DNA from 4 places in the Neobacillus sp. PVCKKU3 genome. Region 2 is predicted to be linked to each of the others. Evidence: riboswitches for the same ligand, from Rfam matches in the RefSeq annotation. Region 2 holds a riboswitch; each other region holds the start of a gene.
The links. Region 2 has a riboswitch for glycine ahead of gcvT (glycine cleavage system aminomethyltransferase GcvT). Riboswitches for the same ligand answer to the same signal wherever they lie in the genome.
Positions count from the first base shown of each region.

Region 1 (4,202 bases), on a different contig from region 2:
CGATATAGCTTGTAATTGAATCAAAAGCCGCTTTATCAATAACTGCACCCATGAAGTTTCTAAAATCGCGGACATCCCCAACTTTAAGCTTTGCCGTTTCTGCCACTAAACCGGCTTTTACTTCTTCCCACATACTTGCTGGAATATAAGCACGTGAAGCTGCGGAACATTTTTGACCTTGGTATTCAAATGCACCACGAACAAGGTTGGCTACTACTTTGTCTGCTTGTGCAGTTTCATGAGCGAATACAAAGTCTTTACCGCCTGTTTCCCCAATTAAACGAGGGTATGATTTATAGCTTGCAATGTTTTCCCCAACTGTTTTCCAAATCGTTTGGAACGTGCTTGTTGAACCGGTAAAATGGAATCCAGACATACGAGGGTCTGTTAGGACTACTTCTGATACTTGCGAACCACGAGAAGGCACGAAGTTGATGACACCTTTAGGTAATCCTGCCTCTTCTAAAATACGAATAAAGTAGTAGTTTGCTAGAATAGAAGTGGTAGCTGGTTTCCAAACGACTACGTTCCCCATCATTGCAGGAGCTGCTGGCAGGTTTCCGCCAATGGCTGTGAAGTTAAATGGAGAAATCGCCAATACAAAACCATCTAATGGACGGTAATCAGTACGATTCCATACATTCTTCATGCTGCTTGGCTGAATTTGATAAACTTGATTTGCATAATCAACGCCAAAACGTAAGAAGTCAACTAATTCTTGGGCAGAATCAATTTCAGCTTGAACAACTGTTTTGGACTGTCCTAACATCGTCGCGGCGTTCATTACATCACGGTATGGACCAGAGATTAAATCAGCAGCTTTTAAGAAAATAGCGGCGCGGTGTTCCCAAGCCATATTAGCCCATGCTTCTTTGGCAGCCATCGCCGCTTCAACAGCATCACGCAGCTCTTTTTCTCCGGCTTGCGAATAGTTTGCTAAAACATGTTGATGATCATGTGGCATAACCACTTGCTTCACTGTATCTGTCTTTATATTTTCGCCATTAATAATCACAGGAATATCGATTACGATACTAGATTGGCGTGTTAATTCTGCTTTTAATGTTTCCCGTTCTTTTGTACCTGGAGCATAAGTATTGCCAGGTTCATTTGTAGGAGTTGGGATTTTGAAAATTCCGTTACTCATTCTCTCACGTTCCTTCCCGTTTATATATTCTGTTCCCTTATAGACAAATCTACGTATTTCGACAATTATTATAACATACTTTTTCTGTTCTGGGACTTTCTATTGTCCCTTTATGAAAACGGATTCAAATCCATCCCTCGGGGGTGGTAAGTTAATTTCAGAGAGTCGATAAAATATTTAAGAGTCATTTATTGTTGACAAAGTAATTTAATACTACTAAAATTAAAAATTATTCAACAATACTATCTAAAAAACTTAATAATTAGCAAGCTATGATTGCTATGGATCACACTATAGCAGGAGCAGCTTCTGGAGAGACCGCGAAAATTACGCGGCGCCGAAGGGTTCACAATCTCAGGCAAAAGGACAGAAGAGTACTAAATATATATTTGTCGTGCTGGCAATTTTAAGCATAATAAGTATTATTTGTTATTCTTATGAACTAAGAGATTGGAGGACATCCAATCTCTTTTTTTATTGGGTTTTATAACTTCTAAGGAGGAGTCAACGTTGGCACAGCAAGAATTAAAGAAGAATTTAGCAAATCGGCATGTTCAACTAATTGCAATTGGCGGCACCATTGGTACCGGATTATTCTTAGGGTCGGGTAAAGCAATCCAACTAGCAGGTCCATCTATCATTCTAGCTTATTTAATCGTAGGGATGGCCTGTTTCTTTGTAATGAGGGCACTCGGAGAACTTCTGCTGTCAAAGGCAGGATATCAATCTTTTACCGACATTGCCGAGGATTATCTTGGACCTCGGATTGCGTTTGTAACGGGATGGACTTATTGGTTTTGCTGGATTATGACCGCTATGGCTGATGTGATTGCTGTTGGTGTATATGTACGATATTGGTTTGATATCCCACAGTGGATACCTGCAATGGTCTGTTTGGTCGTCTTATTGGGTCTCAATCTATTAACGGTAAAACTTTTTGGAGAATTGGAGTTCTGGTTTGCCTTAATAAAGGTCATTACCATTCTTGCCTTAATCGGAATTGGGGTGATTTTGCTAGTGATGGGATTCAAGACAGATGCAGGGGCGGTCTCTATTAAAAATCTTTGGGAACATGGCGGCCTTTTTCCAAATGGAATGACAGGCTTCTTGCTTTCATTCCAAATGGTCGTTTTTGCATTCGTTGGTGTGGAATTAGTGGGTGTATCGGCAGCAGAAACAGCCAATCCGGAAAAAAACATCCCTTCAGCCATTAATAAAATTCCTTTACGGATTTTATTTTTCTACGTTGGCGCATTGATCGTTCTTCTATGTATTAATCCATGGACGGAACTGAATGCCGCTGAAAGTCCGTTTGTCAAAACGTTTAGTATAGTCGGGATTCCGATTGCCGCAGGAATTATTAATTTTGTCGTTTTAACTTCAGCCGCTTCTGCTTGTAACAGTGGGATGTTTTCAACAAGCCGGATTTTATATAATTTAAGCAATAATAGCCAAGGTCCAGCGAATTTTGCAAGACTGAATAAAAATCATGTGCCAAGTAACGCGTTATTGATTTCGACTCTTGTCTTGACAGGGGGAGCGCTCCTTAGCAAACTTATTCCGGAGCAGGCTTTTGGAATTGTGACAACCATTAGTGCCATTTGTTTTATTTGGGTTTGGGGTGTTATTCTGGTTTGCCATTTAAGGTATAAAAAAAACCGTCAGGATTTACAGGCAAAGTCAAAATTTAAAGCACCATTTACACCATTTGTTAATTACGTGGTCCTAAGCTTGTTTGCGGCGATTCTCATCATCATGCTGTTTGCTGAGGCTACCCGTCCAGCCCTATTGTTGACACCAGTATGGTTTATTCTATTATTTATTTTGTATTCCTATAGAGGGAAAAAGGAAAAAAACATAAAATTATCAGCATAGACTCTAATAGTTTAAAAGAAATGGAGCCGGTATTGAAACCAGGCTCCATTTTCTTGTTAAAACGTAACATTCAATTAAATAATCCGTACTGTCACCATTCCGGAGATTTGATTTATTTTCTCCTCTAAGGAAGGAATAACATCCCCATTTACTTTATTATCAATGTCAATGATGGTATACGCATATTCTCCGCGGCTTCTGTTGACCATGTCGGCAATGTTTAAATGGTAGCCAGATATAGTTGAGGTAATCTGTCCTACCATGTTTGGAACATTGTGGTGGAATGCCGCCACGCGCCGCTTACCAGTATAAGGAAGGCTGGTATTTGGGAAATTCACTGAGTTTTTGATATTTCCTGTTTCTAAAAATTCCTTTACCTGACGAGCTGCCATGATTGCACAATTTTCCTCTGATTCATTTGTGGAGGCGCCTAGGTGCGGAATTGGAACGATATTTTTCATTTTAAGCACATTTTCATTCGGGAAATCGGTAACATACTTCCCAACTTTTCCGCTTTCTAGGGCTGCAGCCATGTCTGATTCATTGACAAGTTCACCACGGGAGAAGTTTAAAATATGAACACCAGGCTTCATGATACTGAATGTCGCTTGGTTAAACATACCTCTTGTGTCATCTGTTAGCGGTACGTGAACAGTGATATAGTCAGATTCTGCAAATAACTGTTCAATTGTCATTGCCCGCTGTACATTGCGGGACAAATTCCAAGCGGTATCGACAGAGATAAATGGATCAAATCCGATGACATCCATATCTAAATCCAACGCATCATTCGCCACAAGGGCACCAATCGCTCCTAAACCAATGACACCCAATGTTTTCCCTTTAATTTCTTTTCCGACAAATTGTTTTTTGCCTGCTTCGACAAGCTTTGGAATTTGTTCGCCTTCACCATCTAACGACTTAGTCCAAGCTACACCAGCAAAAAGGTTACGGGAAGAAGCTATTAATGAGGTAAGGACCATTTCTTTTACAGCGTTGGCATTTGCTCCAGGGGTATTGAATACAACAATACCTTGCTCTGTACATCTATCGACCGGAATATTGTTAACACCTGCTCCTGCTCTTGCGATTGCCTTTAAATTTTCACCGAATTCTAACGAGTGCATATTAAAGCTGCGAACAAGGATGGCATCGGGGTTTTCACTGCCGTTGTCAACCA
Region 1 covers NZ_JBLVQN010000003.1:182,668-186,869, reverse strand. The annotation lists gene pruA (L-glutamate gamma-semialdehyde dehydrogenase) at 1-1,147, opposite strand, end outside; glycine riboswitch at 1,447-1,527, shown strand; gene ACNQGS_RS03785 (amino acid permease) at 1,658-3,022, shown strand; gene ACNQGS_RS03780 (phosphoglycerate dehydrogenase) at 3,097-4,202, opposite strand, start outside.
Region 1: it holds a riboswitch for glycine, as region 2 does, so the genes downstream of both, ACNQGS_RS03785 (amino acid permease) here and gcvT (glycine cleavage system aminomethyltransferase GcvT) in region 2, are expected to answer to the same signal.

Region 2 (4,202 bases):
GCAATCAGCACCTGGGCATGCTTTTGGAACAACTCGCGCATCCAGTCCTTTTTCCCGCGCTTGAAACCGCCGCGGAAAGGAACGGAGGAAATTCCGTGCTGCTTTAAGTACCACTGTAAATATAATTGGGTAGCCCGGTATTCCGTAAAAATAATCACTTTATCATTTATTTTCTGAATTAATTCAAGGGCTTTTACTGCCTTGGAATTTTGCTCGACGGTCTCTACCTTTTTAATTAAAAAGTTGATTTGTTCTTGATAGGCCTGCGTTGGGTTTTCCTTTTTAAGAAGCATGTTTTTTAAGGTGTAGAAAACGGCCTCGCGGCTTGAGCATGCTTCACGCTGCAAAGTCATCACAGAAAAACTGCTCGTTTGAACCCAGTCTCCCTCATTTTTAAGCTCTAAGATGGAGTCATACAGTTCGCGTTCCGATTTTGTAAATTCAATCGGAATCGTCTCCACATGCCGTTTCGTCCATTCGATTCCTGTATCGGCACGGCGGTTGCGGATCATGACTTTATTGACTAGCTCTTTTAGATGCTGGTCATCATTTAAGGAACGGGAATCACGTTTATATTTTTCGTAAAAGACAGTTTCATTCCCTAAGTGACCAGGCTTTAATAGGGATACGAGGTTAAAAATCTCCTCAATCCTGTTTTGAATAGGTGTTGCCGTCAGCAATAAACAAAACTTCTTTTTTAAGTTTTGAACAAATTCGTAGTTTTTAGTTTTATTATTTTTTAATTTATGGGCTTCATCGATAATGATGAGGTCATAGTCTTGCTTGTAAATGATCTCCCGATGCGGATTTCGTTTCGCCGTATCGATGGAGGAAACAACGACATCACATTGTTCCCAAACATAGCTTTTTCTTTGAGTGACAGCTGGTATATAAAATTTGCTATTTAATTCCTGTGCCCACTGGGTGACTAAGGAGGCGGGAACAAGAATTAACACTTTTTTCACTAATCCGCGAATCATGTATTCTTTTAAAATTAACCCCGCCTCGATAGTCTTTCCGAGACCCACTTCATCCGCAAGGATGGCCTTTCCGTTCATGTTTTCAACCACCTGCTTGGCTGTTTCAAGCTGATGAGGGAGAGGCGTCAAATTTGGCAGATGCTTTGGGGCCTGCAGGCCTTCGAATTCCGGGACCACCAAGTGTTTTTCAATATCGATGGCCAATTTAAAAAGCTCCCAATTCCCCCAAGGTCCATCATGATCAATTTTATGTAAAAAATCATCCTGCCAGGAGGAATCAAATTCCATTTCGACATTCATCCTTTTCAGCTCCTTTTTTCGATAAAATGTTATTGCCCGATATGTTGTTTTAATGGTAGGATGATAATAGCTTTGAAAGTTTCAAATATTTAAATAAGGTAATCTATTTTTTAAGTATAATTAGTATGACCAAATTGGAAAAAAATATTATAAGTGCGAATGAAAACAAGGGGAGAGACTACTTTTTGTAGCGCCGAAGGAGCAAGCAGCTTATGTGAATCTCTCAGGCAAAAGAACTCTTGTTGGACGCAGCTCTGGAGAGTGCTGGATGATACCAGCCACCAAAGGGGACAGCCGATTTAGGTAAACTTTCAGGTGCAAGGACAGAGACCTTCTTTATTGGTAAAGGGAGGTTTCTGTCCTTTTTTGCACCTTTTTGTTGTTTTTAGGAAAAGGGCAAGGAGTTTTCCTGGTTTTGTTAATTGGCAATAATTCATTTTTACAAATAATGAACATGTAGTAAATGAAGGGGGATTTATGATGACGGAATTAAAACGCACTCCGCTGTTTGAAGTTTACAAGGAATACGGCGGAAAAACCATCGATTTTGGCGGCTGGGAGCTGCCTGTCCAGTTTTCAAGCATCAAGGATGAGCATGAAGCTGTCCGCACGAAAGCCGGTTTATTCGATGTGTCCCATATGGGCGAAGTTGAGGTAAAGGGCCCAGACAGCCTCAACTATTTACAAAAATTGATGACAAATGACATCTCAAAAGTGAAAAACGGCGGGGCACAATATACTGCGATGTGCTATGAAAACGGCGGAACTATTGACGACCTGCTTGTTTACAAGGTTGAAGACAATCATTATTTGCTTGTTGTCAACGCATCGAATATTGAAAAGGACTACAACTGGCTGGAGAAGCATCTTGAAGGCGATGTAACAATCGAAAATTTGTCTGAAACAATGGCACAGCTTGCGCTTCAAGGCCCTCTTGCTGAAAAGGTATTACAGAAGCTTGCTTCAGAGACGGATTTAAGTCAAATCGGCTTTTTCAAATTCCAGCAGGAAGTTGTTTTAAATGGGAAAAAAGCACTTGTATCTAGAACTGGTTATACAGGGGAAGACGGTTTTGAAGTATATTGTGATGCCGGTGATGTCGTAGAACTCTGGACTGCCATTCTGGAAGCCGGAAAAGACGAGGGAGTTATTCCTTGCGGCCTCGGTGCACGCGACACACTTCGTTTTGAAGCAAATTTAGCGCTTTACGGCCAGGAATTATCACCGGAAATCTCCCCGCTTGAGGCAGGAATTGGCTTTGCAGTGAAATTGAATAAAGAGGCTGATTTTATTGGAAAAGAAGCTCTCGTGAAACAAAAGGAAGCAGGTTTGTCCCGGAAGCTTGTTGGGGTTGAGATGGTTGACCGGGGAATTCCGCGTCACGGCTATCCAGTTTACAAAGGGGAAGCGCTAATTGGTGAAGTTACCACCGGTACACAGTCCCCAACCTTAAAGAAAAACATCGGACTTGCCCTCATTTCTTCCGAACATGCAGGACTCGATACCGAAGTTGAAGTTGAAATTCGCGGAAAACGTTTAAAAGCGAAAGTGGTTCCTACACCTTTTTATAAAAGAGAAAAGAAATAGCAGAAGGGAGCAAGGTTTATGAAACATCGCTATTTACCCATGACTGAACAAGATAAGCAGGCAATGCTGGAGACAATTGGCGTTTCCACTGTCGATGAACTATTCAGTGATATTCCTGAAAAAGTACGATTTAAAGGTGAATACAATATTAAACCGGCAAAATCAGAAACAGCTTTGATGAAAGAACTTTTTCAGTTAGCAAGCCGGAATGCTGATTTAAAATCGAATGTGTCTTTCTTAGGTGCCGGAGTTTATGACCACTATATGCCGGTTATCGTTGACCATGTCATCTCAAGATCAGAGTTCTACACAGCCTATACACCTTACCAACCGGAGATCTCCCAAGGGGAACTGCAGGCGATTTTTGAATTCCAAACAATGATTTGTGAATTAACAGGAATGGATGTGGCTAACTCCTCGATGTATGACGGCGGTACCGCACTTGCTGAAGCAGCAATGCTAAGTGCTGGCCACACTAAACGGAAAACCATCCTGGTTTCCGGTGCTGTCCACCCTGAATCCCGTGAGGTTCTGGAAACTTACGCAAAGGGTCAATACCTTGATGTGATTGAGGTTCCTGTGAAGGATGGCATTACTGATGTTGAAGCCCTAAAAGGATTGCTAAATGCTGACGTAGCTGCGGTTGTCGTTCAATATCCAAACTTTTTAGGTCGAATTGAACCTTTAAAAGAGCTTGAAGAGATTATTCACGAAAATAAAGCAATGTTTGTTGTTTCCAGCAATCCATTATCACTTGGAATTTTGACACCCCCAGGAAAATTTGGTGCAGATATTGTTGTCGGCGATGCCCAGCCGTTCGGAATCCCGACTGCCTTTGGAGGTCCGCACTGTGGCTATTTTGCGGTTACGACCAAGCTAATGCGTAAAGTTCCCGGACGTCTTGTCGGCCAGACAACAGATGACCAAGGCCGCCGCGGTTTTGTTTTAACACTGCAGGCACGTGAGCAGCATATCCGCCGCGATAAGGCGACTTCTAATATTTGCTCCAACCAAGCCTTGAATGCCCTTGCTGCATCTGTTGCGATGACTGCCCTTGGAAAAAAAGGTGTCCGCGAAATCGCAACAGCCAATTTACAAAAGGCTCATTATGCAAAAATCGCTTTTAAAGAAGCAGGGTTTGAAGTAGTTAATGATGGTCACTCCTTTAACGAGTTTGTTGTCAATTTAAATAAACCGGTAAAAGAGGTTAATCAGCAGCTGCTCCAAAAAGGAATCATTGGCGGTTATGATTTGGGCCGTGACTATCCTGAGCTTGCAGGCCATATGCTCATCTGCGTGACAGAGCAAAGAACGAAGGAAGAGATTGATACATTA
Region 2 covers NZ_JBLVQN010000001.1:237,858-242,059, forward strand. The annotation lists gene ACNQGS_RS01255 (DEAD/DEAH box helicase) at 1-1,280, opposite strand, end outside; glycine riboswitch at 1,440-1,529, shown strand; glycine riboswitch at 1,533-1,609, shown strand; gene gcvT (glycine cleavage system aminomethyltransferase GcvT) at 1,761-2,867, shown strand; gene gcvPA (aminomethyl-transferring glycine dehydrogenase subunit GcvPA) at 2,886-4,202, shown strand, end outside.

Region 3 (4,202 bases), on a different contig from region 2:
TAAGCTTTTTTCAGAAGCGACAATGACTATCATATCGCATTTCTAACAATCTATCAATCATCAATTTTTTCCAATTGAGATTGACCGGAACACTCTGTTTAAGAGCGACTTTCACATCATAACATCATTGTTATTTTGATGCAACAGAAAGTTTTTTCCAATACATCATGATTTAAAAGCTCACCCAATGTATTTCAGTCACCTGATTGGCGACAGGAATTATAATATATCTCTTTTTCATATTGTTCTCAACAAGTAATTATTTCCATGACTATTAATAAGCATTAGGTAAAAAAACACTAAACTCGAAAAAGAAAGAGTTTAGTGTTTTATTTTTTCCTATAAATAGTCCACACAATTTCACTAGTTCTGATTAATTTTCTACTACCGGCCCACGATTCACTTCATCCGCTTTATTTATTTTCGTTTTTTGCATTTTATAAATTACAATCAGCAAAATAAACCAAACCGGAGTGACAAATAAAGCAATACGGGTATCTTCTGCAAGTGCAAGTACGATAAGTACGAACGTAAGAAAAGCAAGGATTAAATAGTTGGCAATCGGGAAAAACGGCATTTTAAACTTGTTTGCTTTCGCTAAATCCGGTCTTGTTTTACGATATTTTAAATGGGCAATAACAGTAATTCCCCATATAAAGATAAAACACACGGTAGAAACACTAGTGATCAGTGTAAATACTCCTTCTGGCATTATATAGTTTAAAGCAACGCCAATTAAAATAACAACAGTTGAGAAGAACAATGCATTGGAGGGTACTTTACGTACAGTAAGAATAGAAAGTGATTTTGGTGCATTATTATTTTTTGCAAGTGAGTATACCATACGGCTTGTACTAAAGATGGCACTATTACATGCCGAAGCTGCAGATGTGAGAACAACAAAATTGACAATACCTGCTGCTGCTGCGATACCAACTGCCACGAATACTTGGACAAATGGACTTTCGGCTGGTTTGATAGCGTTCCATGGATAGATGCTCATAATAACTAAAAGTGCACCAATGTAGAAAATGATCACACGAATAGGGATATTATTGATTGCTTTTGGAATTACTCTTTCTGGGTCTTCTGTTTCCCCAGCTGTAAGTCCTACAAGTTCAATGCCTACGAACGCAAAGACAACCATTTGGAATGAGAGGATAAAACCATTTATGCCATTCGGGAACATCCCATCATGGCTCCATAGATTCGTAAAACTCGATGGTCCTGAATCTGTAGAAAAGCCCTTAAAAATCATAAAAATACCAATTACAATGAGTGCTAGGATGGCGATGACTTTAATTAATGCAAACCAGAATTCCATTTCGCCAAATAGTTTTACGGTTGCAAGATTCATCATGAGCAAAAAAACGAGGGCAATTAATCCTGGCATCCACTGTGGCACATGGGGAAACCAATACTGAGTATAAATTCCAACTGCTGTCAAATCCGCCATTGCAATCGTAATCCAACAGAACCAGTAGGTCCATCCTGTGATAAAGGCTGCCATATTACCGAAATAATCTTGAACAAAGTCAACAAAAGAATGATAGTTCAAATTGCTTAAAAGTAGTTCACCTAATGAACGCATGATTAAAAAGCAAATGACGCCTGTAATCATATAAGCAAATAAAATCGATGGTCCAGCTAAATGGATCGACTTTCCCGCCCCAAGAAATAAACCTGTACCAATTGCCCCGCCAATAGCGATTAGCTGTACGTGCCTGTTTTTTAATCCTCTAGCCAATTTTTGTTCCTGCATATCATTTTCCCCTCCTGATGCTTGCAATTTTAATATCCAAAATAGGTTTCATAAATCGGCGTAAAAAAGCGCTTTCATTTTTTCTTTAATTATCCAGCCCCTTTATTTACTTATTCCCATCTTTCTCAACTAAAAAAGGACAGAGAAAAATAGGGGTTCTCCTACTTTTCTCTGTCCTTTTACCTGAGAGTTTGACTCCTTTGGCGGCCCATGGGCTCTCTCCAGAGATGCGTCCTATTATGGTCCTTTTACCTGAGAGATTGATACCTGATTTTTGGAATTTGCTCCTTCGGTGCTAAACGATGCGTTTAGTCTCTCCCATAATATTCATCCGCTAATATGAATTTAATCTCATATTAGTTTATCAAATAAACAATGTCAATTGAATATTCAGAATATATATAATTCGGGAAAAATTCCTTATTATAAAAATAAGATTGATTGCCCAGATATAAGGAGTTTTTTTCCATTGAACTCTTCTGCTCTGGCTCATAGTTCAACCCAATCAATCTACGTTTAGTATCTTTTGTAATTGTAGAAGTATAGTGATAAACTCCTTTGAGTCATGGTAAATTTGTTCCTGAGAATGGGCTGTATTGTTTCGTAATTCCTCAATTTTTCTAAAAAATTCCTTGCATTGACTATTTGATTCAAAGCCTAGCAGCTCGACTAATTTTGGCGTTTTCCGAATGATCGTGCCTTTATCGGATAACTGTAAATTGTCCACCAAAGTCAGGGCTTCATTTTTTGCTAACCGCTCTTCCAAAAGCTCTTTTGCTTTGGTTAATCTTGATTCTGTTAACTTATCAGCCCAGCTGTCATCCGGATAAAATTCTTTAATCACTGAAATGATGTACATTTCCAGAAGTGAAATGAAACTAAAAGCCAACATCCTAATTGGCTGCTTTTGCAAATCGGCCACCGTGACGATCCTGGTAACTTTGTTCTTTTCAAGGATAAAGGTGAATTCTCTCTCCTGAAAAATATCCAGCAAATCAATCAAAGAAGTGGAATCTGAGATAAGGTTATCGGCACGAAAATCCTCAACAAACTCACTTATTTTTCCTTCTTTTTTTATATCTTCTCTTTTTACATATCCAATAAGTTTTCCGCCCTGTTTAACCCCATAAATATCAAAATCGCGATCAAACATTTCCTTTTTAACAGCGGCAGCATCATCTTCCGCTTCGCATGTCTTAATCTCTTCTGAAAGCAATTCCACTGTCAGATTATTTTCATAGATATCTCTTAATTTCCGATAACCTTTTAGGGCATTGGATTTCAACCATGACTCCCCCTTCCTTATTAATGAAGTTTTTATTCTGGACGGTCTTTCAGGCTGTCGTACTTTACAATCGGTCCGAGGTGACTGAACTGCCCTGCTGCCTGCTCCATTAGCAATTGGGCTTCTTCATATGCCCCGGCAGGAAGAATGTCCAACTGACGATACCCCATATTACCATAGCAATAGACGAGCAGAAAATCATTCGTTTCCCAAACTTCAAATCGATACATAAACCAGTGGTTGGGTACAGCTAAATACTGTCCAAATTGAAATGTTTTCTCTCCTAGTCGGTGGAAGGCAAACTCTGCATTCACCGTGGTATAGGATTGGCCAGCCTCTAATATGAGCGGCTGATTTTTCGAATATAGGTGTTCCATCCCTTCCAAAGTGGAAAGTCCTGTTTCTATTTTTGTCGCTACGATGACAGGAGATTGCTTTTTTGTTCTAAATTCATAATAGTCGATGATTTCACTGTCACTCCATTGGACATGGAGATTGGCTTCTTTTAGCAAATTGGCCCACTTCCCGACATCTGCCGGGTTTTCCAATCGCTCACAAGAGAGATAGGTTCCGTTCGGGGTTAAAAAGAAGTCAACGATTTGTAAATACCAGCTGTCACCAAACGTTGGTTTTTCCTTCAGGTGGTCAGGCAGCGACCAATAGTTTTGAATGAAAATGGGCCCCATAATCTCATGAAAGCTGCGTACCGAAATAATCATATCAAAAGAATGCTTAGAAAAATGGTCAAGGAGCTCCATAAAGCCGATTTGATAAAAACTCACGTTTGAGAGCCCTAGCTGCTTGGCCAACTGCCGGGCACAATGGATTCCGTTTTCCGACTGGTCGACTCCGGCGATTTCCGCATCAGGAAAAAGCTTTGCATACCAGCATGCCGACAATCCATTATCACACCCGATTTCCAAAATTCTCTTTGGCTTTAATTGCTTTTGCTGGCTTACCCAGGTGAGCAATGATTTGTGAAAGGACATCGTCCACGATTCTGCAGCTAAACTAAATGGCAGGGTTTGATTCTTTACATCATAAATGTTCCCTTTTCTTTTGCGGGAAATAAGCGGTTCCAGTTCCTCTGCCAAGACGGAATCTACAGCAGTAACGTGCTTCCAAAAGGCGAGCTTGCTTTTGCATTCTTTGATT
Region 3 covers NZ_JBLVQN010000038.1:62-4,263, forward strand. The annotation lists gene ACNQGS_RS21830 (amino acid permease) at 374-1,762, opposite strand; glycine riboswitch at 1,931-1,990, opposite strand; glycine riboswitch at 1,993-2,093, opposite strand; gene ACNQGS_RS21835 (hypothetical protein) at 2,268-3,047, opposite strand; gene ACNQGS_RS21840 (methyltransferase domain-containing protein) at 3,080-4,202, opposite strand, start outside.
Region 3: it holds a riboswitch for glycine, as region 2 does, so the genes downstream of both, ACNQGS_RS21830 (amino acid permease) here and gcvT (glycine cleavage system aminomethyltransferase GcvT) in region 2, are expected to answer to the same signal.

Region 4 (4,202 bases), on a different contig from region 2:
CTAGGCCGCCGAGTGCCGTTTCCCTTAGTGTACGCGGCATTTCCTTGCCTATTTTGTACATTGCCTCAATGACTTCATCACATGGGATCCGGCTTTCAATTCCAGCAAGCGACAGGTCGGCTGCTGAAAAGGCAATCGAAGTGCCGATCACGTTTCGCTTAATGCAAGGAACTTCTACGAGACCGGCGACTGGGTCACATACTAACCCTAAAAGGGATTTCATCGCGATTGCGGTGGCGTTTACGACCTGCTCTGGTGTCCCGCCCTTTAATTCAACAATTGCCCCTGCCGCCATTGCGGTGGCCGAACCAACCTCCGCTTGGCATCCTCCTGCCGCTCCAGAGATAAAGGAGCGGTTGGCAATCACATATCCGAGTGCACTTGCGGTAAACAAACCCATGACTAAATCCCGATAGGAGGTGTCGTCATTCTTTCGCAGTGAAAATAAAACCCCCGGTAAAATACCGGCTGCCCCGGCCGTTGGCGTCGCCACAATCACGCCCATCCGTGCATTGCTTTCAGATGTTGCCATTGAGAACGTCATGGCATCGTTAATATATGGACCTGATAAGCCCTTCCCGTTATTTACATATTCGCTCATCTTGACGGCATCACCGCCGGAAATACCGCTTGGTGCCGGGGAAGCATCCACTACACCGGTCTCCACTGCTTGCTTCATTTTAATTAACCGCTTTGCCATCATATCGATGATCGTCTCTTTGTCACGGCCTGATTTTTCCATTTCCACCATCAGCATCATGTCGCCAACTGTTTTCCGTTCACGGTTACAAAGTTCAAGAAGCTCGTTCATTGACCGAAAATCCATCATACACCCTCCAAGATCGCTTCATGAAAAGGATTGGAACGAAATTTTGCTGCGATTTCTGAAAAATCATCACTTGTGCTTAATCGAATATCAACTATTTCATCATCAATCATAAAGATTTTTGATAAACCGCCGCCTAATGATACACCGCCTACTTTAACAAAATGGCCCGCACGTCTTGCCCTAATAACAGTTGTATTTGGATGATCGTAATAAGGACAGCGATCTTCAAATTTAAATTCATAGTGAAGCCCGTATCGTTTAGTTAATTCAACCGCATATCTAATTCTGGTATCATCTGTGTTCATCCCAAGCAGACCGCCAAGAAGCGCCTTATCCGTTCCGTGTCCCTGGTATGTTTCGGAGAACGAATCATAGAAAGTAATATCCGCCCTTTGCGGGGACCCTCCAAGCAACTCATAAACAAATTTCCCAATTGATACAACACCGGCGGTATGAGAACTTGATGGCCCAACCATAATTGGGCCGATGATGTCAAAACAGCTTTGATACTCCATTAAGCTACCCCTTTCTTACACAGTGATTGGCTGTTGAAATAATGGAAATCTCCCGCAAATTGCTTTTGTTGTCTTTCTCCCCTGTTCGATTACGGCTAAATCTCCTTTGCTCTTAAGAACGGCTGCGATCACTTTTGCGATTTGCACCATTTCCTCTTGTTTCATTCCACGTGTTGTTAACGCGGCTGTTCCCATGCGGATTCCGCTTGTCACAAACGGGCTTTGCGGGTCGTATGGAATGGTGTTTTTGTTAACTGTTATCCCGACTTCTTCAAGCAATTTCTCTGCTTCTTTTCCTGTTAAATCCCATGGACGCACATCCAGGAGCACAATATGGTTATCAGTCCCGCCGGATACAAGCGCTGCCCCTTCCTGCTTTAGCGCCTCTCCCAGTGCAGCTGAATTTTCTATAATTTGTTTGGCATATTCCTTAAAGCTTGGCTGCAATGCTTCATTGAAAGCAACTGCCTTAGCTGCAATAATATGCATAAGCGGCCCGCCCTGAATTCCCGGAAAAACAGCTTTATTAATTTTTTTTATGATTTCTTCATCGTTTGTTAAAATCACTCCGCCTCGTGGGCCGCGCAATGTTTTATGCGTAGTGCTGGTCACAACATCCGCATATGGAACCGGAGAAGGATGGAGACCTGCAGCAACAAGTCCGGCAATATGTGCCATATCAACCATCAGTTTTGCGCCAACCTGATCGGCGATTTCTCTAAATCTCGCAAAATCAATCACTCTCGGATAAGCGCTCGTACCGGCGATAATTAATTTTGGTTGTTCTCTTTTCGCAACTTCTTCCAGCTCATCGTAATCAATCAGGTGATTGTCTTCTCTTACCCCATAAGAAACGACATCGAACCATTTTCCTGACATTGCTACCGGACTGCCGTGAGTTAAATGGCCGCCATGCGATAAATTCATCCCCATAATCTTATCGCCTGGTTGAAGCAGGGCGAAAAACACAGCAGTATTGGCCTGGGCACCGGAGTGAGGCTGGACATTAGCAAATTTGGCGCCGAATAATTTAGTTAACCGTTCAATCGCTGCCTGTTCTGCGACATCCACAAATTCACAGCCGCCATAATAGCGCTTACCTGGATAACCCTCGGCATACTTGTTCGTCATCACGCTTCCCATTGCTTCCAAAACATCAGGGCTGACAAAGTTTTCTGATGCTATTAATTCCAAGGTATGAAGCTGGCGGTTTTTCTCACTTTCAATCGCCTCAAAAATTGTTAAATCGTTTTGTTGTAAACTCATTGATCATTCCTCCACTTCTCCATAATTGCTTTAAAAAAAACAAAAAAGGACAGAAAAGGGGTGTAGAATCATCCCTTCTCTGTCCTTTTACCTGAGAGTTAAACTCCAATATTTATGGAGCATTCTCCTTTGGTGGCATTTTCAAATACGCTCTCCAGAGGTGCGTCCTGTTATGGTTCTTTTACCTGAGAGATTGGTTCCAAGGGTTTTTTTGGAACTTGCTCCTTCGGTGGTAGATGTAGATAATACACTCTCCCACAACAATCATCCGCTCTATTCAATTTTATTATTTTCAGAATAATCATTCTGTTTGTAATTGTCAATGCTTTTTAAAATAAGTTTGTTTATTACAAATAAGTAGGATTTGCTTCTACATTTTTGAAGTAAACCACTTCGCCATCACTTTCACCATCGAAAATAACCGTTGTATTAGGCGAGAAGACTAATACGTCCCCTACTTCTGCCACATATTTATTTCCTTCTACATCGCGGACAACCATTTTACCTTTGGTCACAACTTTAATTTCGATAAACGTAAATTCTGCAGAATAATCAACCGAAGGCTGTAGTGCATAATAACCCATTGTTAATACTTGTTTTTTATCTGTAATCGGCACATCAAGGATTTGCCCCTTTAACTCAGGTGTTCCCCGCAATACGCTTAATTCATTTAATTTATAGGTTCCTGCTTTAATTAATTGAATGCCCGGTTTTGCATCTAAATACGTTAATTGGCTTTGTGTTAATGTTTTTTCGCTCATTTTTGCACCTCTAAATTTATTATTTTTTTTATTGTTCTAGGATAATGGCAATTTAATAATCTATTAGATCTTTGCTTTCTGTTTTAAAGCAGGGCGATTGATAGAGAAAAGAGAAATATCATGTTCAGTTTTGCCAGTTGTCACTAGTTGGCTTAACGTTTCACCAACAACACTTGAGAATTTAAATCCATGGCCGGAGAAGCCTGCTGCGATTGCCACATTGGAGTACTGCGGATGCAAATCAATCACAAAATGTTCATCAGGTGTTTTGGTGTACATGCAAACTGCCCCTCTTTTAAGAGTTCCAGTAGCACCCGGCATGTATTCTTCTAGGAATCTGCGAATATTTCCTTCATCCTCCGTATAGATCCCAAATTCACGATTAATTGTATCTGGGTCGATTTTTTGACCGAAAGTATGGTATCCTATTTTCAAACCGCAGCCGCTGAAGCTTGGGAACCCGTAATAGATGCCTGTCGGTACTTCAACCATGAAGGCCGGGAAACCATGGGTATTGCTATACTGTGATTCTTCGCATTCGAAGAACCCAACAACTTGGCGGTAAGGCTGTAACGGAATATCAATATTTAATTTTGATAGAAGTTTGCTGTTCCAAGCCCCCATGCTCAAAATCAACTTACTGCCGGTAAAGGAACCAAATTCAGTTTGGATTTTGACAGAGTCCTCGGAAATCTCAAAATCCTCAACCCTTGTATGTGTTAACACTTTTGCACCATTTGCTTCAGCTAGCTCGCGATAGGCGCGAATGCAATTTTCACTGAATAAGACGCCGGAGTTTTTTTCATAGATTGCGTTAAAGTTTTCAGGGAC
Region 4 covers NZ_JBLVQN010000052.1:35,171-39,372, reverse strand. The annotation lists gene sdaAA (L-serine ammonia-lyase, iron-sulfur-dependent, subunit alpha) at 1-826, opposite strand, end outside; gene ACNQGS_RS25480 (serine dehydratase beta chain) at 826-1,344, opposite strand; gene glyA (serine hydroxymethyltransferase) at 1,360-2,610, opposite strand; glycine riboswitch at 2,688-2,770, opposite strand; glycine riboswitch at 2,774-2,878, opposite strand; gene ACNQGS_RS25470 (hypothetical protein) at 2,958-3,371, opposite strand; gene solA (N-methyl-L-tryptophan oxidase) at 3,435-4,202, opposite strand, start outside.
Region 4: it holds a riboswitch for glycine, as region 2 does, so the genes downstream of both, glyA (serine hydroxymethyltransferase) here and gcvT (glycine cleavage system aminomethyltransferase GcvT) in region 2, are expected to answer to the same signal.